One region of the Enterococcus mundtii genome, then DNA from elsewhere that is predicted to be linked to it. Evidence: predicted binding sites of a transcription regulator. Region 1 holds the regulator's gene; the other holds the start of a gene.
The links. The regulator HrcA, encoded in region 1, represses chaperone genes, less so after heat shock. The targets are predictions, from matches to a motif close to TTAGCACTCNNNNNNNNNGAGTGCTAA.

Region 1 (11,859 bases):
AAATATTCTCGTTGCCCTGCTGGTGTTGCCGCATATCCTCCTGCAATCTCTTGTTCTGGACCAAAAGCATTGGGCATACTATCCGCATTGGCAGTTGTGTGTCCATATGCAGTCTCTACCACATTGACTTCTTTATCATATCTGGCACTGATTGTGTTCATTGTCGTTTGCAAGGCATTCATCGAGCCATGCCAATAAGGATAATAGGAAAGGCCGATCAAATCGTAATCTACCCCACGTTTTGTAATCTCATCAAACCACCAAGTAAAGACATCCGTATCTCCACCATCAGCTAAATGCAGCATGATTGGGGTGTCGACTGGTTGCGTTTCTTTTACTCCCCGAATCCCAGACTTCAAGAAAGTGGCTAATCGATCAAACTCGCCACCACCTTCCCCCCATGATTTTCCATAAGGCCAAAGCATGCCGCTGTTCAATTCATTGCCTATCTGGACCATATCAGGATATACACCATTGTTTTTCATTTCTGTCAATACACTTTTCGTATAACCGTATAAGGCTGCATCAAGTTGCTCAAAGCTATAGTTTTCCCATGCTTTCGGAAGGTTTTGTTTGCCAGGGTCCACCCAGAAATCACTATAATGAAAATCAAGTAACACTTTCAATCCTAGGTTTTTCGCACGTTTCGCCAAAGCAATCGTCGTGTTCAAATCATTCGTGCCTGCACCATATGAATTCCCTTGATCATCATAAGGATCTTGCCATAATCGCAAACGAACATAGTTGACGCCATTGTTCTTTAGAATCTGTAATGCATCTTTTTTCACACCATTTTCGTAATACCCTGCACCAGATTTTTCCATATCCGCTAATATCGAGATATCTGCTCCACGTATCAATTCCTTTGCCTCCACTTGCTTTGTGCCTAATGCTACACTGACTAATGAAACAAATAATCCGACAACCAACACTCGCCAACCTTTTACTTTGTTCATTTAACGATCTCTCCTTTGATTTAAAATTGATCTAAAACAAACCGAACAGCTTTCTCAGGGTCTCTTGTCAAACCAATGTATTCTGCACCTTTTGTGGCAACCAATTTAATCCCTAAACGATCTGTGTCTTCCTTGATATCCTCATAGTAAGATTGGACTTGCGGAGCCAAAACGATCATATCAAAGTCTTCCATCATCTCGTAATGAGAACCGTAAGCACCTGCTAAAGCACTGATTGGTGCATCAAATTCTTTTGCTCCTTCTTTTAAGGCATTTGCAAGCATAGCACTTGTACCTGCACCTGCACATAAAACTAATACATTGATTTCTTTTCCTGAATCAGCCAAAGAACTCGCTTCTGTTGCCAATACTTCATTCGTCGGAATCGTCACGGTCACTTTTGTTTCATTTTCTTGCATGGCTACTTGTTCTGCTTGTCGTGCTTCTTGTTCAACTAGCGTCGCATCATACGCCTTACAGAATGGGAAATAGATGGCAAAGTCGACGAGAATCAAAACTGCGGCTAATACAAACGCCAAAACCCCCATGCCAGTTCCTAAGACTAAACCAATCGGAGCTGGCGTTGCCCAAGGTAAGACATACATGAAACTATTCATTCCAAACACATCAACAAAAAACTTGAACAAGCAAACGTTTACAATCGGCGTCAATAAAAATGGAACAAAGAAATACGGATTCAAAATCATCGGTGCCGCAAACAACAACGGCTCATTTACTGCAAAGCTGACTGGAATAACTGAAGCTTTACCAACCGCTTTTAACTGTTTGGATTTTGCAAATAGCAAAAAGATAAACGGAACGACTAAAGTCGCACCTGTTCCACCCATCGTTCCGACAAAATTCCCTAAACCAACAGTCAATACATGTGAAGCTTGTTCCCCAGAATTGAACAGTTGTAAATTGGTTTCGACATTCGCATAAATGATCGCTGCAATCGCTGGTTCAACAATCGATGGACCATGGACACCAACAAACCAGAAAAATGCCATAGCACCCCAGATCACGGCTATCCCCAAATAGCCATCTGCTGCTGTAAATAGTGGTTGCATTAAAGTGATGATGGCTTCTGCAAAAGAGATGCCAAAAAGACTACGTGCAGCTAAGTCGACCAACACGGCGGCAAAGACAGAAAATGAAAATGGAAAAATATCGCGGAACGTTTGAGAAATTGTTCCTGGTACTTCTTTTGGCATCTTGATCGTAATATCTTTTCGTACACAAAACTTATAAATGTTTACAGTAATAAATGCAGCGATGAACGAAGCAAGCAACCCTTTCGTTCCCATATATTCTGTTGAAAAACCACCTTCGATCGGTGAAACACTCAACAATAAGAAACTAACTAAAGAAGCAAGCATTACCGATGTAGTATTGATGATTTTATTTTTCGGCATTCTCCGATTCATCGATTCAGCTAAACAGCGTGCAGTAGTTGTAGAAACTAATATGCCTACGACCCCCATCGAATAATTGTAGATTTTCCACAACCAGGTCGATACTCCTTCTGGCCATTGAAAACCAAAAATCTCAGGAACTGCCGCAATCAAAATAAAGATACTTGAAAATAAAATTGCTGGCATAGCCGTCAAGAATCCATCTCTGACCGCACCTAAGTAAATGTTACGTGAGATTTTTTCAAAGATCGGTTTGCCTTTTTCAATTTGCTTGATGATCCCATTCATGCTTTTCACTCCTAGTGATTATTTGTTTTTATATAACTCAATGAAATCTTGGATCAAATCTCTTAGCAATAAAGTAGTCATCAAGTGATCTTGTCCATGGATAAAAATAAATCCCATATCCATATCTTTTCCTGAAGCCTCTTCTGCTAAGATCTTTGTTTGCGAATTATGGGCTAATGTCAAATTCTCATCTGCATCCTTCAAGGCTTCTTCCACACGATCAAATTTTCCTTGACGGACTTCTCTTAATAATGTGAGTAACGTACTACGTGCATCCCCTGAATAAGCCACGATCTCAAAACCTAACATTTGCAATTCTTCTTTATTCATCTTCCATTCCTCCAACTTAAATGATTGTTTTTGTTTCACTGACGAATTTGTACCAATAGGCGGACTCTTTAGGGTAACGTTTTTGTGTTTCGAAATCGACATAGAAGAGTCCGTATCGTTTGTTGTAACCATTTGACCAAGAGAACAAATCCATTAACGACCATAGGAAATAGCCTTTCACGTTTACTCCAGCAGATATAGCTTGGCTCAATGATTCTAAATAGACTTTCAAATATTCGATCCGCGGTTGGTCCATGATCACACCATCATCGAACTGATCTTTGAATCCCATCCCATTTTCAGTGATGTAGATTTTATTGTAGTGAGGATAATCTTCCTTGATACGTAACAATAGATCATATAACCCTTCTGGATAGATCAACCAGTCCCAATCCGTTCGAGGGATTCCTTCTTTATAGATCCGTTCTCCAATTCCTTTTACTTTATAAACAGAAGTTCCTTTGTCCCCTGTTCCATTATGATGGATCGCATTCTCTCCATGATACGCTTTGACAAAGTGACATTGATAATGGTTGATACCCAAGTAATCATTACGGTGCGAGGCACGCTTCATCTCCGCCAAATCCTCTTCCGGAAAATCATAACTTGCGCCGTTTGCTTCACAAATCTCAGCAAGCGCTGACAATGTTTCATCAGAGTAATATCCTAAGTAAGTGGCATCTAAGAGGAAACGGATCGACAACGCATCATCTAAGAACGCTGCATGTTGATCTTCCAAAGCGTCCGATGCAGGATATTTCGTTTCTAAAGAATGAACCACACCAATTTCACCGGCATATCCCTCGTCCTTGAACAAGTTCACCACCCTTGCGTGCGCATACATCATGTTATGCAAACAAGCAATGATTTTGGTAAAATCATAGGTTATTCCTGGTGGGAAAATCCCTAATAAATATTGATTCGTTGCCACTGGATAAATCTCGTTGAATGTACTCCAGTAACGTACTTCTTTAAATTCATCAAAGCAAAATTTTGCATACGCAACAAACGCTTCTATATTGTCTCTATTTAAAAAATCACCCTGATCAAATAAAACTTTTGGGGTATCAAAATGATGGAGCGTCACAAAAGGAAGTACACCATGTTTCTCACAAGCTGCAAAGACCTTATGGTAAAATGCCACACCCTCTTCATTCACTTTCCCAGTTCCATCAGGAAAAATACGACTCCACGCAATGGATAAACGTAACCCATTCACACCAAACTTCTCACATAATTCAATATCTTTTTCATATTGATGATAGAAATCACTTGCCGGATCAGGACTGAATCTTCCTTGTTTCTCTAAAAACTCGTCCCAAGCAACTTCACCTTTTCCGCCTTCTTTTGTTGCGCCTTCTACTTGGTATGCCGCTGTTGCTCCGCCAAAAATAAAATCTTCTGGTAATTTCAGCATCTCTTCCCCTACCTTCTTGTCTACTAATTTATATAACAACACGAATTGTAATCGCATTCAAAACATTTGTCAACAAAAACAAACAAATTCAATCAATAAATTGCATTTATTTGAAATAAAAGGGGGGATTGTTTGTTTAGGTTGATTATTTTTGTTTGCATGTGTTTGTTTTTGTTGACCTCCATTCTATTCTATGGTAGATTATTTGTGAATTGGGAGTGATTAGATGTTAAAAAGAGAGCGCTTACTAACAATTAGTGAGATGGTGAATAAAAAAGGGATTTTAACGGTCAGTGAGATCATCGAACAATTGAATGTCTCTGATATGACCGTTCGTCGAGATTTGGATGAGCTAGAAAAGTCAGGAAAATTATTGCGTATCCATGGTGGGGCCCAAAGTCTTACCTATACCCTCGACCAAGAATTATCACATACAGAAAAATCAGTCATGCAAATCAAAGAAAAGCAACAGATTGCGGCAACAGCTGCACAGTTGATCAATGAAGGTGATACAGTCTTTTTGGGTCCAGGAACGACGATCGAGTTATTAGCTTCTCACTTGATCCACAGAAAACTGCGGATCATTACGAATAATTATGCCGTTTTTGAAGTGTTAGCCCAAGCAGAAGTTCCCGAAATTTTGTTGATCGGTGGCGACTTTCGAAAAAACACTGGTGCATTTGTCGGCCCCATCACCAACGATAACCTCAGAAAACTGAAGTTCACCAAATCATTTATCAGCGCTAACGGTGTGCATAATGAAGCAATCTCAACCTATAGTACCGAAGAAGGTGAAGCTCAACAAATTGCCTTGAACCATTCGAAAAATAAATACTTATTAGTGGATCACCAAAAATTTAATCGCGATGACTTTTATATCTTTTATCAATTACATGATTTTGATTTACTGATTACTGATCCACACATCAAACCACATGTGAAAGATCATTATTCGCAATATGTCCAAATAAAATTAGCGGAATCGCTAGAAAATGAACTTTAGGAGTGAACGTATGAAAGGAATTATTTTTGATTTTAACGGGACGATGTTCCAAGACTCCCATTTACATGAAGCGGCTTGGGTCCAAATGATCCATCATTATTCTAAAAAAGAGCTTTCTGATGAAGACATTGTTAAAAATATCCATGGACGTACCAATAGTGAGATATTGAATTATTTTATCTCCCCTACTTTATCGAAAGAAGAAGTCGAGAAACTATCAAACGAGAAAGAGGCATATTATCGCACTCTTTGCTTAGAAAAACCGGATGATTTAATGCTGACGCAGGGATTGATCGGTACTTTGGACATATTAAAAGAGGAAAACATCCCGATCACGATCGCTACAGCTACAGTCAAAGATAACGTTGAATTTTATTTTGAGATTTTTGATTTAGTAAGATGGTTTGAATTTGATCAAGTCGTTTACGATGATAATACTTTCCCAGGTAAACCACAACCTGATATCTTTATCAAAGCCGCACAAAAATTAGCTCTTGAACCAAAAGATTGCTTGGTCATTGAAGATGCTTATTCTGGACTTTTAGCAGCCAAGCGTGCAAATATCGGTACGATCATCGCCATTGATCCATTTGGGAAAAATCGCCAGTTATTCTCCAATCAAGAACTAAGAAAAGATGGTGTGATAGAGAATTTTGATGATTTCTATCTCAATTTCTTCTCCACTGCAACTTCATCAAAAAAAAGATAGACGTATGATCGTCTATCTTTTTTGTATTTATTTACGTTTTTTTCCGCCAAACGCATCTTTTACTTTATCAAAAAAACCATCTTCTTGTTGCTCTTGAACATGCATGCCGCCTGCTTTAGCAAATGCGCGTAAAGCTTCACGCTGTTCTTCATTGAGGTTTTTAGGTGTAATCAATTTCACACGCACATGTTGGTCCCCTGTAGACCCACCACGTAAACGTGGCGCTCCTTTACCACGTAAACGGAAGTTCGTTCCCGTTTGCGTACCAGCAGGGATTTTCAATTTGACATCCCCATGAACGGTTGGCACTTGTACTTCATCACCCAGCGCTGCTTGCACGAAGCTTAATGGTAACTCATAATAGATCTCAGAACCATCGCGATCGAAGATATCACTTTCTTCTACTCGGAAGACCACATATAGATCTCCGAATGGACCACCATTCTCGCCTGCTTCACCTTGTCCTGCTAAGCGCATTTGTTGTCCTTCTTCCACACCGGCTGGTACATTCACTTTGACCGTATGTGCTTTCTTCTCATGACCAGAGCCATGACAAGTCGGACATGGTTCTTTGATTTCTTTCCCAGTGCCTCGACATACATCACAAGTTTGACGGCTCATCACACGACCAAGTGGTGTTTGACGTTCCACATTGATCGTTCCAGAACCATGACATTTATGACAAGTCGTCGGTTGTGTTCCTGGTTTTGCACCATTTCCGCTACACGTGTGACAAATTTCTTCACGATTGTATTTGATTTCTTTTTCTACCCCAAAGATTGCTTCTTCGAAGGATAAATTGACTGTATATTGTAGATCTGATCCTTGACGAGGGGCATTTGGATCAACAGATCTTCCACCACCGCCAAAAAACGAATCAAAAATATCTTCAAATCCACCAAAGCCAGCTCCACCACCGGAGAAGCCGCCAAAGCCACCAAAGCCGCCGCCACCAGCGCCATAATTAGGATCAGTTCCGGCATGTCCGTATTGATCGTAAGCCGCACGTTTTTGTGGATCACTTAAAATCTCATAAGCCTCGGAAACTTCTTTGAATTTTTCATCAGCATCAGGCTCTTTATTGATATCTGGATGGTATTTCTTTGATAACTTTCGATAAGCTTTTTTTATTTCGTCTTCTGAAGCTCCCTTTGACAGCCCCAAGACTTCGTAATAATCACGTTTTGTTGCCATAGGCTTTCCTCCTATTGGTTCTCTTCATTTCCACGTCGTTTGTTATCATATCACACTTTGATCGAAACAAAAACCGGAAATTTCGAAGTATCGACTAAAGAAGAAAAAATCGATCATTGATTTCTATGGCACAAAGAAAAGATAACATTTCTCTTCTTGATCCAAAGAAAAATCATAACTGATGACTTGTTACTTTACTCTAGTGATGCTTCTAAACTGCATAAAATAAAGTGATACAAGATTATTCCCTCGGAAATAAGCCGAAGAATCGCGAAAATATGAGAAGCTATTTTCGAATTCTTCGGCTTATTCTAAAGCGGGACTTGATCTCTTTAAGTGAAACTAAATGAACTGATTATTTTTTGTCGTCATCGACTTCTTCAAAATCAGCATCTACGACATCATCCGCTCCGCCTTGGGCAGCTTCAGGATTTTCTTGAGCTTGTTGTTGTGCCGCTTGTTCATATAATTTAACTGTCAAGTTTTGCACGATTTCGTTCAACGCATCACGTTTTGTTTTCATTTCTTCGATGTTGTTTGCTTCTACTGCAGCTTTCAATTCGTCACGAGCTGCCTCAGCTTTTTTCACTTCTTCTTCGTCAACTTTACCTTCTAATTCTTTCAAGGTTTTATCAACTGAGAATAGCAACGCATCGACATCATTACGTAGATCAACTTCTTCTTTACGTGCTTTATCTGCTTCTGCATTAGATTCAGCATCTTTCACCATACGTTCGATTTCTTCGTCTGTTAGACCTGAAGAAGATTTGATCGTGATTTTTTGTTCTTTTTGTGTACCTAGATCTTTGGCAGATACATTTACGATACCATTTTTATCAATATCGAATGTTACTTCGATTTGAGGGATACCGCGTGGTGCAGCTGGAATGTCTGTCAATTGGAAGCGACCTAATGTTTTATTGTCCGCAGCCATTGGACGTTCCCCTTGTAATACATGGATATCTACAGCAGGTTGGTTATCCGCAGCTGTTGAGAATACTTGTGATTTACTTGTTGGGATTGTTGTATTACGATCGATCAATTTTGTAAATACGCCACCCATCGTTTCGATACCCAATGATAATGGAGTTACGTCTAGTAAAACAACGTCTTTTACATCACCAGTGATCACGCCACCTTGGATTGCTGCACCCATCGCTACAACTTCATCTGGGTTTACTGATTTGTTTGGTTCTTTTCCTGTTTCTTTTCTTACAGCTTCAACAACCGCAGGAATACGAGTTGAACCACCGACTAAAATCACTTCATCGATTTCTGATTGTGACAAACCAGCATCTTTCAATGCTTGACGTACAGGAACTTTCGTACGTTCCACTAAGTCAGCTGTCAATTCATCAAATTTTGCACGAGTCAATGTCATTTCTAAGTGCAATGGACCAGCATCACCAGCTGTGATAAATGGCAAGCTGATTTGAGTGCTTGAAACACCTGAAAGGTCTTTTTTCGCTTTTTCAGCAGCGTCCTTCAAACGTTGTAAAGCCATTTTATCTTGACCTAAGTCAATGCCATTTTCTTTTTTGAATTCAGCAACCATATGATCAATGATTTTGTTATCAAAGTCATCTCCACCTAAATGGTTGTCTCCAGCAGTAGATAATACGTCGAATACGCCATCGCCTAATTCAAGGATCGATACGTCGAATGTACCACCACCAAGGTCAAATACTAAGATTTTTTCATCGCGATCTGTTTTGTCTAAACCATAAGCTAGTGCTGCCGCAGTCGGTTCATTGACGATACGCTCTACTTCTAAACCTGCAATTTTACCAGCATCTTTAGTTGCTTGACGTTGTGCGTCGTTGAAGTATGCAGGAACAGTGATAACTGCTTTTTCTACTTTTTCGCCTAAATAATCTTCTGCGAATCCTTTGATGTATTGTAAGATCATTGCAGAGATTTCTTGTGGTGTATATGATTTACCTTCAACATCCACTTTATAACCAGCTTCACCAATATGGCGTTTGATGGAAGAAATCGTATTAGGGTTTGTTACTGCTTGACGTTTTGCGACTTCCCCTACTTGGATCTCACCATTTTTAAATGACACAACAGAAGGTGTTGTACGGTTTCCTTCTGGATTTGCAATGATTTTTGCTTCATTTCCTTCTAATACAGCTACTGCTGAGTTTGTAGTACCTAAGTCAATTCCGATAATTTTACTCATAATCAACGTCTCCTTATCTTATTACTAAGTTGTTGTTTCTATTCCATCATGACTTTATTGCGCAACGATAACCATTGTCGGTCTCAATACGCGGTCATGTAATTTATAGCCTTCTTGTAACACTTCAACGATCGTATCAGCAGGTAATTCATCTGTTGCTGGTACGGTCTGAACTGCTTGATGCAATGTCGGATCAAAAGGTTCACCTTTTGCAGGGATTTTTTCGATCCCTTCTTCCTTCAATGCATGTTTCAAACTTTCAAGAACCATCTCGACACCTTTTTTCAAACTTGCACCTTGCTCATCCGATACTTCTGTTGCTAAAGCACGTTCTAAGTTGTCGATCGAAGGTAATAATTTTTTGGCTAAATCTTGCGAACGATATTTTTGCAATTGCTCTCGTTCGTTTTTACCACGATTTGCCATATTAGCGATTTCTGCTCTCGCACGCAAAAACTTGTCTTCCATTTCATCAAATTCAGCTTGGAGATTTGCAAGTTCGTTTGCTTCTTCTTCCACTTCTGAGACTTCCACTTCTTCCGTTTCTGGATCTAGCTGCGTATCATTCAATTCCTGATCTAATTCTTCATGGTTTTCTTTCATGATGCAGTCTTCCTTTCATTATTCAGTCAGATGCTTGATTGCTCAAATCGAAAAAACGATCAGTCACTTTTGTGATTGTTCAAAAATCCGAGCGATCAAGTGTGCGATAATAATCAGCGAGTTTGTGCGCCAATTCTTTTCGATAGACATCGACAAGGCCTAACATTTTGGAATATGGCATACTAGTTGGTCCTAGCAATGCGATGGTTCCACGTCCATGGCCGACGATTTCATAACTCGCTTGGATCATACTCATATTTTGCAATAGGTCATTGCCTATTTCCGAACCGATTTTGATATGTATCTTGCTATCCATCGGTACGATCATCTGTGTCAGTTCATAGGAATCTGTCATAAATGAAAACATTGACTTGAACTGATCCACATCTTGCAACGGTTCATAATCCAATAAGTTCATTTGGCCACTCACATAAACTTTATCCTCAAACGCATGACTCAAAACCGTATCAAAGAGACTAGACATCCCTTCCGTTGTTTGAAAATATTTATGCAAGATCATCGGGATCTCCGTGCGTAATTTGTTGTATACCGTCACTAACGGATCTCCTACCAAACGGTCATTGACAATACGAACCATTTTTTCTAAGTCCTGACTACCTAAGTTTTCAGGAAGAGTAAAAACCTGACTTTCAACGTTCCCATTGTCAGTCACAACGATCGCAATGACCTGACGACTATTCAATGGCACGATGCGAAAACCGGTCAAACGGCGATCTTTAATCTCGGGTCCTAACGAAAAAGTAGTGTAACTAGTCAACTCAGATAAAATCTCAGCTGATTGTTTGATGATTTCGTTGATTTCATGGAATTCCTTGTTTAAAGACTGTCGAATTTGGTGCAAATCATCATTTGCTACACGAGCAGGTCGTAACAGATGATCCACATAATAACGATAACCTAGCGCAGACGGTATACGTCCAGAAGAAGAATGTGTCTTTAAAAGTAGACCTTCATCCTCTAAAGCTTTCATATCATTACGGATCGTCGCTGGACTTGCCTCGACTCCTTCCGCCATTAACGTTTTGGAACCAACGGGCACCCCACTACTCGTATAGTTTTGGATGATCAGACGTAAAATATCACTTTGTCGCTGTGTTAACATCTTTCTCACCTCTCATTAGCACTCTTAGCTTCTAAGTGCTAACCCACTTATAAATATAGCAAGAAGACTAAAAAGTGTCAAGGAAAAGAACCCACTTTTTTAGCACTCTTACATCGAGAGTGCTAATCAATTGTCAAATTGCTTAAAATAGCGTCATATCAGGCATTTGATCATAAAAAACTTGATTAAAATCGTTTTTTTATTTCGTTGTTATAAAAAATTTAAACAATCATTCAGTCGTTTACCAAGTCCTTATCCAATAAAAAACGTTCGAAGACATTATTCCCCAAAAAAGTTCCTTTTTTTGTCAAATATACTCGGTCTTCTTCATTCACTAACAGCTCTTCTGCTACTAACTCATCCAGGACAGATTGATACAACGATTCAATCGATTGACCATAACGCTGTAAAAAGTGTTGCTTCTCAATGCCCACCTTTTTTCTTAAACCAAGAAACATCTCTTCCTCGATTTGATTCTTACGAGATAACTCTTCACGTTCTAATACTGGTAGCTCACCTTCACGTAACGGACGCAAATAATGTTGGATCGGCCCTTTATTTCGATATCGCGTATGATCCAGATAGCCACTTGCTCCTGCGCCAAAACCGAAATAGTGATCATTATTCCAATACATC
Region 2 (11,859 bases), 860 kb from region 1:
AAAACATTTATTTCAGATGGGGAAAGTCCAAACATTTGGCGATTTAGATATCGAGAGTTTTGGTGTTTCCCATGATGCAGCTTCACCACAATTTTATCGTTTCCATAAAGAGAATCGTTCGTTTGTCATGCTGACGGATACAGGTTATTGTAGTGATCATATGCGAGGGATCATTGAAAATGCTGATGGGTACTTGATGGAAAGCAATCATGATCTAGAGATGTTGCGTATGGGACCTTATCCTTGGAATTTGAAACAACGTATTTTAGGCGATCGTGGTCATTTATCGAATGAAGATGGTGCGTTAGTGATGACTGATGTAATTGGCGATCGTACAAAACGAATCTATTTAGGCCATTTAAGTAAAGAAAACAATATGAAAGAATTGGCCCATTTGACTATGGAAAATATTCTTAAGGAAAAAGATCTAGGTGTGGGATATGATTTCAATGTGTACGACACTGACCCGGATGCTGCAACAGAATTATTTTCAATTTGATCAATCAGTTGTGACGGAAGTGAACAGCTCATAGAAATAAGCGGTAAAGTCCGAAAATTTGAAGGAATTTTTGGGCTTTACCGCTTATTTCATAAGGAGTTACCTCCTGAATGCTATTTATTTTATTATAGGGAGTGCCTGATGATGAAAGTCACAGGTTTTTTTTATTATATTACAGTAAACCTTGTTGCAATGCCAATTGTACAATGACAACTAGAGTATTCATACCAATATGGGTGATCATTGGTGCCCAGATTCGCCCAGTGGATCGATATAGTAAACTAAAGAAAAATCCTAAAAAGAAGTAGACGAGTAAATGCCCATCATTGTGTGCTAATGCAAAGAGCAAGGAACTAACACTTGCACCTACCCAAAAGTTAGTATAGTGACCAACGATGCCAAGAATACTCCGACGAAATACAAATTCTTCCATGATTGGTCCGGCAATAGTTGTAGCAATAATAAAAGCAGGAGTATCTAAAATCAGTTGGATAATATTTTGCGTATTTTCAGATGGAGAGACTTCTCCAAAAAAGAAACTCTCGATCATAACCGCAATACTTTGTAAAATCAGAGCGATAAAGATACCAATGACTCCATATAAAATGATTTTTGAGCGAGAAGCAACTGGTACGTTTGCTTCGATTTCAATCGGTTCTTTATGCTTGAGGTACAAGAACCACAGAATGATTGCACCTAAGATATACGTAACTGTTGTTGCATTGATCAAACCTGACGTTGAATTTACAAGTCCGACAGATGTCAGAAGTAAAGGCGAGACAAACACTAGTCCGTAACAAAAAATGCTAAAAAAGCTATATTTTTTTAATGACATATGAAACCTCCTTGAGCTAAGTGAAAAGCCAAGTATAACTTTCTTTCTTGCTCTAATAATATAGGAAAAGCAACCTTTCGTTGAACTTTAAGTGAAGAAACTTAGTAGCTTAATCAACTTCTGTGTTACTAAACACTATCCATTATTCATTATACCATATCAAGATGTTTCTCTGATCAGTTAGTATTGATCGGCTTTTTCACGACCTGATAAACGGTGTTCAAGAAGCAACACTTCAACAATAAGTCAAAAAAATCCAAAATGTAAAAGCCATTTTTGATTTTTCTGTCTTATTACTCAGTGCTGAGCGCTTCTTTCACAACCTAGATAAACGGTGTTCAAAAGCCAGCTCCTTCAATATTAAGTCAAAACTTGAAAAAATATGAGAAGCTATTTTCTCAAATTTTTCCTTAACACTTGGAGCTGATTGGCTTTTTCACAACCTAGATAAACAGTGTTCAAGAAGCAACACTTCAATAATAAGACAAAAAAATCCAAAATGAAAAAGCCATTTTTGATTTTTCTGTCTTATTACTCAGTGCTGAGCGCTTCTTTCACAACCTTCTTTAAAAATTTTTTTTCTATGATTTAAAAAGCTTGCAAAAGAATAGGAGAATGAGTATTATTAAAAATGTAGGTTAGCACTCGATGTGATAGAGTGCTAACGGATTCAAAAAAAGAGTTATCGGAGGGATTTATCGTGTTAAAACCATTAGGTGATCGCGTCATCATTGAAGTCGCGCAAGAAGAAGAAAAAACTGTTGGAGGAATCGTTTTAGCTTCATCAGCGAAAGAGAAACCTCAAACTGGAACAGTTGTAGCAGTGGGTGAGGGACGTTTGCTAGAAAACGGCGAAAAAGTTCCTGCAGCTATTAAAGTAGGCGACCAAGTAATGTTTGAAAAATATGCCGGTACAGAAGTGAAATTTGAAGGAACAGAATATTTGATCGTCTCTGGAAAAGATATCATGGCGATTGTTGAGTAAGTACAAAACAAAAATAATTGATGAGGTGACGAAAAAATGGCAAAAGAATTGAAATTTGCAGAAGATGCACGTGCAGCAATGTTACGTGGTGTAGATAAATTAGCAGATACAGTAAAAGTGACATTAGGACCAAAAGGCCGTAATGTTGTTTTAGAAAAATCATATGGTTCTCCATTGATCACAAATGATGGTGTGACGATTGCAAAAGAAATCGAATTAGAAGATCATTTCGAAAACATGGGTGCAAAACTAGTTTCAGAAGTTGCATCTAAAACAAATGATATCGCTGGAGACGGTACAACGACAGCGACTGTCTTGACTCAAGCAATTGTCCGTGAAGGTTTGAAAAACGTCACAGCTGGTGCTAACCCATTAGGTATTCGTCGTGGGATCGAATTAGCCACTAAAACAGCAGTGGAAGAATTACACAACATCTCAACTGTTGTTGACTCAAAAGAGGCTATTGCACAAGTTGCTGCTGTTTCTTCTGGTTCAGAACAAGTGGGCCGTTTGATTGCAGATGCAATGGAAAAAGTCGGCAATGATGGTGTTATCACAATTGAAGAATCTAAAGGAATCGAAACAGAATTAGATGTCGTAGAAGGTATGCAATTTGACCGTGGTTACTTGTCACAATATATGGTAACAGACAACGACAAAATGGAAGCTGTTTTGGAAAATCCATACTTGTTGATCACTGACAAGAAAATTTCAAATATCCAAGATATCTTACCTTTATTAGAACAAATCTTACAACAATCACGTCCTTTATTGATCATTGCTGATGACGTGGATGGCGAAGCGTTACCAACATTGGTATTGAATAAAATCCGTGGAACATTCAATGTTGTTGCTGTAAAAGCACCAGGTTTCGGCGACCGTCGTAAAGCAATGTTAGAAGATATTGCTGTCTTGACTGGTGGTACAGTGATTACAGATGACCTAGGATTAGAATTGAAAGATGCAACAATCGAAAACTTAGGAAATGCTTCAAAAGTAGTTGTGGATAAAGACAACACAACAATCGTTGAAGGTTCAGGCGATAAAACAGCCATTGATGCACGTGTTCAATTGATCAAAAACCAAATCGCTGAAACTACTTCAGACTTTGACCGTGAAAAATTACAAGAACGCTTAGCGAAACTTGCTGGCGGAGTAGCAGTCGTAAAAGTCGGAGCAGCAACTGAAACAGAATTAAAAGAATTGAAACTACGTATTGAAGATGCGTTGAACGCTACTCGTGCTGCTGTTGAAGAAGGTATGGTCTCTGGTGGTGGTACAGCATTAGTGAACGTGATCAACAAAGTAGCCATGATCGAAGCAGAGGGCGATGTAGCAACAGGTATCAAGATCGTTACTCGTGCATTAGAAGAACCAATTCGCCAAATTGCTGAAAATGCTGGTTATGAAGGATCAGTTATTGTTGATAAATTGAAAAATGTTGATTTAGGAACAGGATTCAATGCAGCAACTGGTGAATGGGTAAACATGGTGGAAGCCGGAATCGTTGACCCAACAAAAGTAACTCGTTCAGCATTACAAAATGCAGCATCTGTATCTGCATTACTATTAACAACTGAAGCAGTTGTGGCAGATAAACCAGAACCAGCAGCACCTGCTGCACCAGCTATGGATCCATCAATGATGGGCGGCATGATGTAATAACTCCAGAAGAACCTTGTTCAATCAAGGTTCTTCTTTTTTTTGTCTTCTTAGAAAAAAAGCATAAATAGAGCAAAATACGAGTGTATAGTAATGAGATTGTGCATTCATATTGTTTAGATAGAAACGATATAAACCACTGAATAGATAATCAAATCATCATCGTTTTTTGTATGTTTATTTCGTAAATATTACCTTTGACGGAAATTTCATTTCTCTTGACATTTCTTTCACTCTTTCGCTAGCGAAGTTCACAAAGTTATGCTATATTTGTGATATCATTATAATGTATACGCATTCATAGTGATAGGAGATCGAATTGTAGGAGGATGAAAATGAATAAATTGATGGAATGGATGGAGAGATATATCTTGCCAGTTGCCACGAAGATTGGTTCGGAAAAGCATCTGGTTGCTTTACGTGATGCGTTTATTGGAACCATGCCGGCAACGATGGCTGGGGCAATTGCTGTGCTATTGAATGCGTTTATGCGTGATTTTCCTAACACGTATCTAGGTGACGGGAATGCCATTACGACTTTCTTTACACCAGTAATTGGTGTGAATGGGTTGATTTGGAATGGTACGCTAGCGATTATGGCGGTCGTATTCGCATTGTCACTAGGTGCAAATTTGGCAAAGGCATATGAAGTGGACCCTGTATCAGGAAGTATTGTATCTTTAGTTGCATTTATTATTGGATTACCTGATGCTGCCACAGCTGTTTTGACGTTGCCAGAAAAATTGTCACAAGATGCGATGGACATGATCACTACAGCAGGCGGCGTGATTGCTGATGGTGCTGATGGTGGACAGACGCTTTCAATGGGCGCTTGGGGTTATTTCAACTTTGGGAAATACATGGGCGGTTCTGGTCTTTTTACAGCTATGATCTTTGGTTTTATTTCTGTTATCATTTTTGCACTATTGATGCGTAAAAAAATTATTATCAGAATGCCAGAATCAGTGCCACCAGCAGTTGCACGTGCTTTTGCCGCAATCATTCCTGCAGTTGTTTCTTTATATGTTGTGGGAACGATCAATTATATCTTCCGACAAACAGCAGGAGTACCATTGATTGACTGGATCTCTGAAGCGATTCAAAAACCTTTGATGAATTTATCGCAAGGGTATGGTGCAGTATTTATTATCGTGTTACTTGTTCATGTGCTTTGGTTCTTTGGATTACATGGAACAAACATCATGTCACCAGTATTACAGACACTTTATGGTACAGCGATGGTCGAAAATACCAATGCTTTTCAAAATAATGAACCAATCCCTTTCAAATGGGTAGCAGGTTCATTTGAAGCATTCGTATGGCCTGGTGGTGCCGGCGTAACGTTGGTATTGATCGTCATGATTTTATTTTTATCAAAACGTGCCGATTATAAAACAGTTGGTAAGCTAGGGATTGCTCCTGGTTTGTTCAATATCAATGAACCAGTGATGTTTGGTCTACCAGTCGTATTGAATCCATTGTTGATGATCCCATTCATCGTCGCACCACTTGTAACGGCAACCATCGCTTACTTCGCGACAATGGCCGGACTGGTTCGCCCAGTGGTGGTAAATGTGATTTGGGTCATGCCAACGATTATCAGTGGGTTCTTAGCAACCGCAGGTGACTGGCGTGCCATCGTCTTGACGATCGTCAATCTCTTAGTCGCTGCTTTGATTTGGGCACCATTTATCTTGGCTGCAAACCGTTTAGATCCTAATCTAGGTGAACCAGAGGAATAAAAGAAGCAAACTCCTTGCTATGAGACGCGTTTCATACCGTATACTCAAAGCATAAATAAAGGAGGGCTTCTTATGAATACCTATATCAAAGCAACGCAAGGCACAAAGGATCAATGTTTTTACGCATTTGTTGAATTTAAAGATTCCATGCTCGTGTTGTCTAGTTTTCAAGGCCTTAATCGATCGGTGATCAAAAAAATCAATTTAGCAGATATTTCTGGTTTGACCAAGGATAATTATTGGGGTGGTCAACGAATCAGTTTCTACGACCAAGGAACATTGTATCAATTTTTCGAATGTGGACCCGCTGTGGTAGACTATCTACAAGAAAATCTTTTTGTATAGGTGGCGAACAGTAGTCATGGCAAACATCCGAGATATAGCCAAACGAACAGGATATTCTGTTTCGACGGTATCCCGTGTCATCAATCAACATCCTTATGTCGATGAAGCGAAACGAACAGAGATCTTGAAAGTGATCAAAGAATTAAATTATGTACCGAATGCCAATGCCAGACAACTAAGTTCTGGAAAAACTAAAAATATTGGTGTCATTTTACCTTACACAAATCACCCATATTTTGATCAGTTGCTCAGTGGAATCATTGAAGTCGCTTTTAGTGAGGGCTATAAAGTGACATTGTTGCCAACAAACTACCAAATAAAACGGGAACAACAATATTTAGAAGAGTTTGCGGCGAAAGCATTTGACGGATTGATCATTACATCAAGAGCAAATCCCTTAGAGTTGTTGCTTGATTATCAACGCTATGGCCCTATCGTCTTTTGCGAAAAGATCGAAGACTTGGAAGTAACGAGTGTCTATATTGATCGGAAACAATCGATTACTGATGGCTTATCCTTTTTAAAAGATCAAGGTGTCAAACGTGTAGGTGTCACCTTAGGAAGAACCGGTCGAATGAGTTACAATTCAAAAATCACATTGAAACTGTGTAAAGAGATTTTTCCTGAATTTAATGAAGCTGATGTCTACTGGCAGTGTATTGATACCGAACATGGGAAACAAGCAGGGGGATTTTTTAAGGAACGAGGAATTGATGGCATTTTCACGAATTCAGACACAGTAGCAGCCGGAGTTCTCCAAAGTTATAAAAACCAAAAAATACCGATCGTTGGTAGGGAAAATATGCTGATTAGTGAATTATTAAATTTTTCAACAATTGATCACCATCTGAAACAATGTGGTGAAACCGCTTTTCGTTTGTTTTTGAATGATACAGTCGAACAAGTAAAGATTCCGTATACTTTTATTCAACGTCCGTAAAATAAAAAAGACAAATCCACAAAAAGGATTTGTCTTTTTTTATTATTGTCTTTAGACCAAGTTGAGCTCGCAAAGCGAGTGAAACAGAAAACCACCTGCTATGCGGGTGGGGAATAAAAGGTTCTACCAAAAAGCCCTTCCTATCGTTAAAATATGATTGTTCAGGTCATATTGATAACGAAAGGAAGGGAAAAGAAATGGCTAATAAAGCAAATAGTTTAGCCCATACAAAGTGGCTGTGCAAATACCACATTGTATTCACACCAAAGTATAGAAGAAAAATCATCTATAATCAATATCGAGCAAGTATTCAAGAAATTATCAAACGACTATGTAAGTATAAGGGAGTAGAAATCTTGGAAGGACATATGATGCCAGATCACGTCCATCTATTATTGAGTATCCCACCAAAAATAAGCGTGTCAAGTTTTATGGGTTATCTTAAAGGAAAGAGTGCATTGATGATTTTTGATAAACATGCAAATTTAAAATATAAATTTGGCAATCGACATTTTTGGGCAGAAGGATATTATGTAAGCACAGTGGGATTGAATGAAGCGACCATAAGGAAATACATTCAAGAACAAGAGAAACATGATATAGCGCTAGATAAATTGAGCGTTCGAGAATACGAGGACCCTTTTAAGGGTTAGAGAGTAGAACAAACACCTTTTTAAAGGTAGGCAAAAGTGACAAAGGCAATATGGCTTGAACATGAAATGAGAAAGCCAGCGTCTTTAGGCGCTGGCCGGTGTTAAGGGCTTATAGCCCTAGAGCAAACCACCCTTTTGAAGGGTGGTTATGATTTTATGCATGAGCTTGGATGATCTCATTCAATGCTACAGCGGCGCCTTTACCACAACGAGAATCATAGTATTCAGTAAAACGTTCATCTGAGATATACAGCATACCTAATCCTTTGTGGGCTTCTGCTTGATACGTGGGCCAACTAAATGATAGCCATTTTTTATGTGCATCAAAAATTTCTTTTGCACGTGCCTGATTTGATTGGTCAGACAGATAAGACGTTAAGTTCGTTAGTAATTGTTGCTCAACTTCTTGCATTTCTTGGTATTTTTCTTGGGAAAGGTTTTGCCATTGTTCGTTCGCTTTATCGATCGTTTCTTCTCCGTATTTTCCACGGATCTCTGTGCCATAGTTTGTTTCATTTTCAGTTATTTTTTGTTTTTTAAATCCTTCAAATTTTTCTTGGTCAGTCATCTTTTTTCCTCCTTTGAATTGTGCTAATGTTTGTTGGACGGTTGCCAGGAGAGTATCAATTTCTGCTCGTTTCTCTAGTAGTTTTCTCTGATGTTCGATGAGTGCATGTTGATGATCAAAGGTAGGATCATCTAATAATTCGCGAATTTGGTTCAGTGGAAAATCTAAGGATCGATAAAATAAAATTTGTTGTAGACGATCGATTTCTTGAGAACCATAGATACGATAACCAGCTGAATTGATCCGTTTGGGTTTGAGTAAATCAATTTCATCGTAAAAACGTAGTGTACGACTACTTACTCCTGAGAGCTGTGCCATTTTCTTAATTGTGTATTCCATTGTTTTCCCTCCTGACAAAACTAGCATAATCCTTGACGTAACGAGAAGGTCAAGTGAAAAATCATCTTTTTTATCTAATTGATTATATGTTATACTATTAAACGAAGAGAGGGAAATCAAATTGTTTTTTTATCGTCTTTATGAAAGCGATTTATTTTGTTGATTAAAAAAATTAAGAAAAGAGGAAAAGTATGAAACTGATTGAAACCCCGATTACGAGTAACTTGAATATCAAAACTTTTTATCCAAAAATCGTTGATTTCTTTTTTAGAAATTCTGCTATTCGATTTTATAAACTATTTTCTTTAGATCGTACACAGATTTTGTTGATCGATACCTATAATCAAGTCCAATTAGTGATGATCAATACAAAAAAGAAAATCACTAAACAGGAAATTGATTATGCAATCAAAAAAGTGTTGAAAACAGAACGCTCAGCGGTCAATATCCATGTAGGTGTCAAGCAAGAATTAGAAGAAGCGGGTGTTCAGTTCAAACGGCCGAATAAGGACATCGTCATTGTAGAACAAGCCATTGCAACGATTGCATAGCTCGATCAATACAGCAAGAAAGTTATGGATGATCTTAAATTGAATAAGCGATAGGAAGTAAAGCGCCTAAATTCCAAGATAGTTTGATTTTTGGGATTTAGGCGTTTTTTTACAACTTAGATAAACGGTGTTCAAGAAGCAACACTTCAATAATAAGCCAAGAAAATCCAAAATGAAAAAGCCATTTTTGATTTTCCTGTCTTATTACTCAGTGCTGAGCGCTTCTTTCACAACCTGGATAAACGGTGTTCAAGAAGCTGACCTTCAACAGTAAGATGAAAAATCAAAAAATATGAAAAACTATTTTCTGATTTCTCATCTTACTGCTCAGGTCAAAACGCTTCTTTTACAACCTAGATAAACGGTGTTCAAAAAGCAACACTTCAATAATAAGCCAAGAAAATCCAAAATGAAAAAGCCATTTTTGATTTTCCTGTCTTATTACTCAGTGCTGAGCGCTTCTTTCACAACCTAGATAAACGGTGTTCGAAAGCCAACTCCTTCAATAGTAAGGCAGAACTTGAAAAAATATGAGAAGCTATTTTCTCAAGTTCTGCCTTACTACTTGGAGCTGCCCGGCTTTCTCACAACCTGTCTCTTATTTCTTTACTTTGTACAAAATAAAACAAGATTTCTTTTACTAGGGTATTTTTTTGTTATAATGGATAAGAAATGAAAATTGGCTAAGAGGAGCAATAAAAAAGATGACGACAACTTACTCAGATGACAGTTTGACGCTACATACGGATCTTTACCAGATCAACATGATGCAGACTTACTGGGAACTAGATAGAGCAGATAAACATGCAGTTTTTGAATGTTACTTCCGCGAGATGCCATTCAACCATGGTTATGCTGTTTTTGCAGGGTTAGAACGATTAGTAGATTATTTAGAAAATTTGACATTTACAGATACAGATATTGCGTATCTTCGTGAGATGGCTGTTTATCCGGAAGGTTTTTTGACGTATTTACGTGAATTCAAATTTAAAGCGACTGTCCGTTCCGCTCGTGAAGGAGAACTTGTTTTTGCGAATGAGCCATTGATCCAAGTGGAAGGTCCATTAGCCCATTGTCAATTAGTAGAAACAGCCTTATTGAATATGGTGAACTTTCAAACGTTGATCGCGACGAAAGCGGCTCGTATCAAATCAGTGATCGGTGACGATCCATTATTGGAGTTTGGTACACGTCGTGCGCAAGAATTGGATGCTGCGGTTTGGGGGACTCGTGCTGCTTACATTGGTGGAGCAGATGCAACGAGCAATGTTCGTGCAGGGAAAATTTTCGGGATTCCAGCAAGCGGTACCCACGCTCATTCTCTTGTTCAAAGTTATGGGAATGACTATGAAGCATTTATGGCGTATGCAAAGACACATAAAGATTGTGTTTTTCTAGTGGATACTTACGATACCTTGAAATCGGGTGTTCCTAGTGCGATCCGTGTGGCAAAAGAACTTGGCAACAAGATCAATTTCCAAGGTGTACGTATCGATAGTGGCGATATGGCGTATATTTCGAAACGGGTCAGAGAACAATTAGATTCCGCTGGTTTTACAGAAGCGAAAATCTATGCCTCAAATGATTTAGATGAAGCGACGATTTTAAACTTAAAAATGCAAAAAGCGAAAATCGATGTTTGGGGCGTGGGAACAAAGTTGATCACCGCCTATGACCAACCGGCTTTAGGTGCAGTCTTCAAACTGGTATCCATCGAAAATGAACAAGGTGAAATGATCGATACGATCAAATTGTCTAGCAATGCTGAAAAAGTTACTACACCAGGTAAAAAACAAGTATGGCGTATCACTCGTAACTTTGATGGAAAATCAGAAGGCGATTATGTGACGCTATGGGATGAAGATCCTCGACAAGAAGAAGAGATCTTCATGTTCCACCCGACACATACCTTTATCAATAAAACCGTTCGTGATTTTACAGCTCGGCCAATTTTACAAGATATTTTTGTTGAAGGAACGAGAGTCTATGACTTACCGACATTAGAAGAAATCAAAGAGTATACCAGAGGAAACTTAGATTCTCTTTGGGAAGAATACAAACGTGATTTGAATCCGCAAAAATATCCTGTGGATCTATCAACAGATTGCTGGAATCATAAGATGGCAATCATGGAACGAATGAAAAAAAGCGTCACACAATTAACGAGTGAACTATAGGAGGAATGGAAGATGAATCATTTACAACAAGCAATCATCGAAGAATTAGGCGTGAAATCAGTCATCGATCCTCAAAATGAAATTCGTGTGAGTATCGATTTCATGAAAGAATATTTGAAAAAGAATCCCTTCTTAAAAACCTTGGTTTTAGGTATCAGTGGAGGACAAGATTCTACTTTAGCTGGACGCTTAGCTCAATTAGCAATGGAAGAAATGCGGGAAGAAACGAAAGATGACAGTTACCAGTTCATCGGTGTACGTTTGCCTTATGGAGAACAGGCAGATGAAGAAGATGCTAAAGCTGCGTTAGATTTTATCCAACCAGACGTCCAATTACGTGTAAATATCAAACCTGCAGTAGATGCGCAAACGCAAGCGTTGATTGAAGCAGGTGTAGAAATCAGTGATTTCAATAAAGGAAATATTAAAGCGCGTCAACGAATGATCACGCAATATGCGGTTGCAGGACAACGCGCAGGGGCTGTGATCGGTACCGACCACGCAGCTGAAAATATTACTGGCTTCTTTACGAAATATGGTGACGGTGGGGCAGATATTTTGCC

Region 2: groES (co-chaperone GroES) is a predicted target of HrcA. The motif match lies at 1,973-1,999, and genes of this name have one in related genera.

Annotation. Positions count from the first base shown of each region.
Region 1 covers NZ_CP018061.1:1,663,646-1,675,504, forward strand. Annotated here, with positions in the region: gene EM4838_RS07830 (glycoside hydrolase family 53 protein) at 1-956, opposite strand, end outside; gene EM4838_RS17150 (lactose/cellobiose PTS transporter subunit IIB) at 977-1,375, opposite strand; partial or broken gene EM4838_RS07835 (PTS transporter subunit EIIC) at 1,375-2,659, opposite strand; gene EM4838_RS07840 (PTS sugar transporter subunit IIA) at 2,678-2,989, opposite strand; gene lacG (6-phospho-beta-galactosidase) at 3,006-4,406, opposite strand; gene EM4838_RS07850 (DeoR/GlpR family DNA-binding transcription regulator) at 4,633-5,409, shown strand; gene EM4838_RS07855 (HAD family hydrolase) at 5,420-6,118, shown strand; gene dnaJ (molecular chaperone DnaJ) at 6,146-7,312, opposite strand; gene dnaK (molecular chaperone DnaK) at 7,668-9,497, opposite strand; gene grpE (nucleotide exchange factor GrpE) at 9,552-10,100, opposite strand; gene hrcA (heat-inducible transcriptional repressor HrcA) at 10,180-11,223, opposite strand; gene hemW (radical SAM family heme chaperone HemW) at 11,457-11,859, opposite strand, start outside.
Region 2 covers NZ_CP018061.1:2,519,813-2,531,671, reverse strand. Annotated here, with positions in the region: gene EM4838_RS11870 (MBL fold metallo-hydrolase) at 1-499, shown strand, start outside; gene EM4838_RS11865 (CPBP family intramembrane glutamic endopeptidase) at 672-1,334, opposite strand; gene groES (co-chaperone GroES) at 2,035-2,319, shown strand; gene groL (chaperonin GroEL) at 2,356-3,981, shown strand; gene EM4838_RS11850 (PTS sugar transporter subunit IIC) at 4,317-5,723, shown strand; gene EM4838_RS11845 (hypothetical protein) at 5,796-6,068, shown strand; gene EM4838_RS11840 (LacI family DNA-binding transcriptional regulator) at 6,085-7,008, shown strand; gene tnpA (IS200/IS605 family transposase) at 7,206-7,661, shown strand; gene EM4838_RS11830 (MerR family transcriptional regulator) at 7,816-8,568, opposite strand; gene EM4838_RS11825 (DUF1827 family protein) at 8,760-9,119, shown strand; gene EM4838_RS11820 (nicotinate phosphoribosyltransferase) at 9,824-11,296, shown strand; gene nadE (ammonia-dependent NAD(+) synthetase) at 11,309-11,859, shown strand, end outside.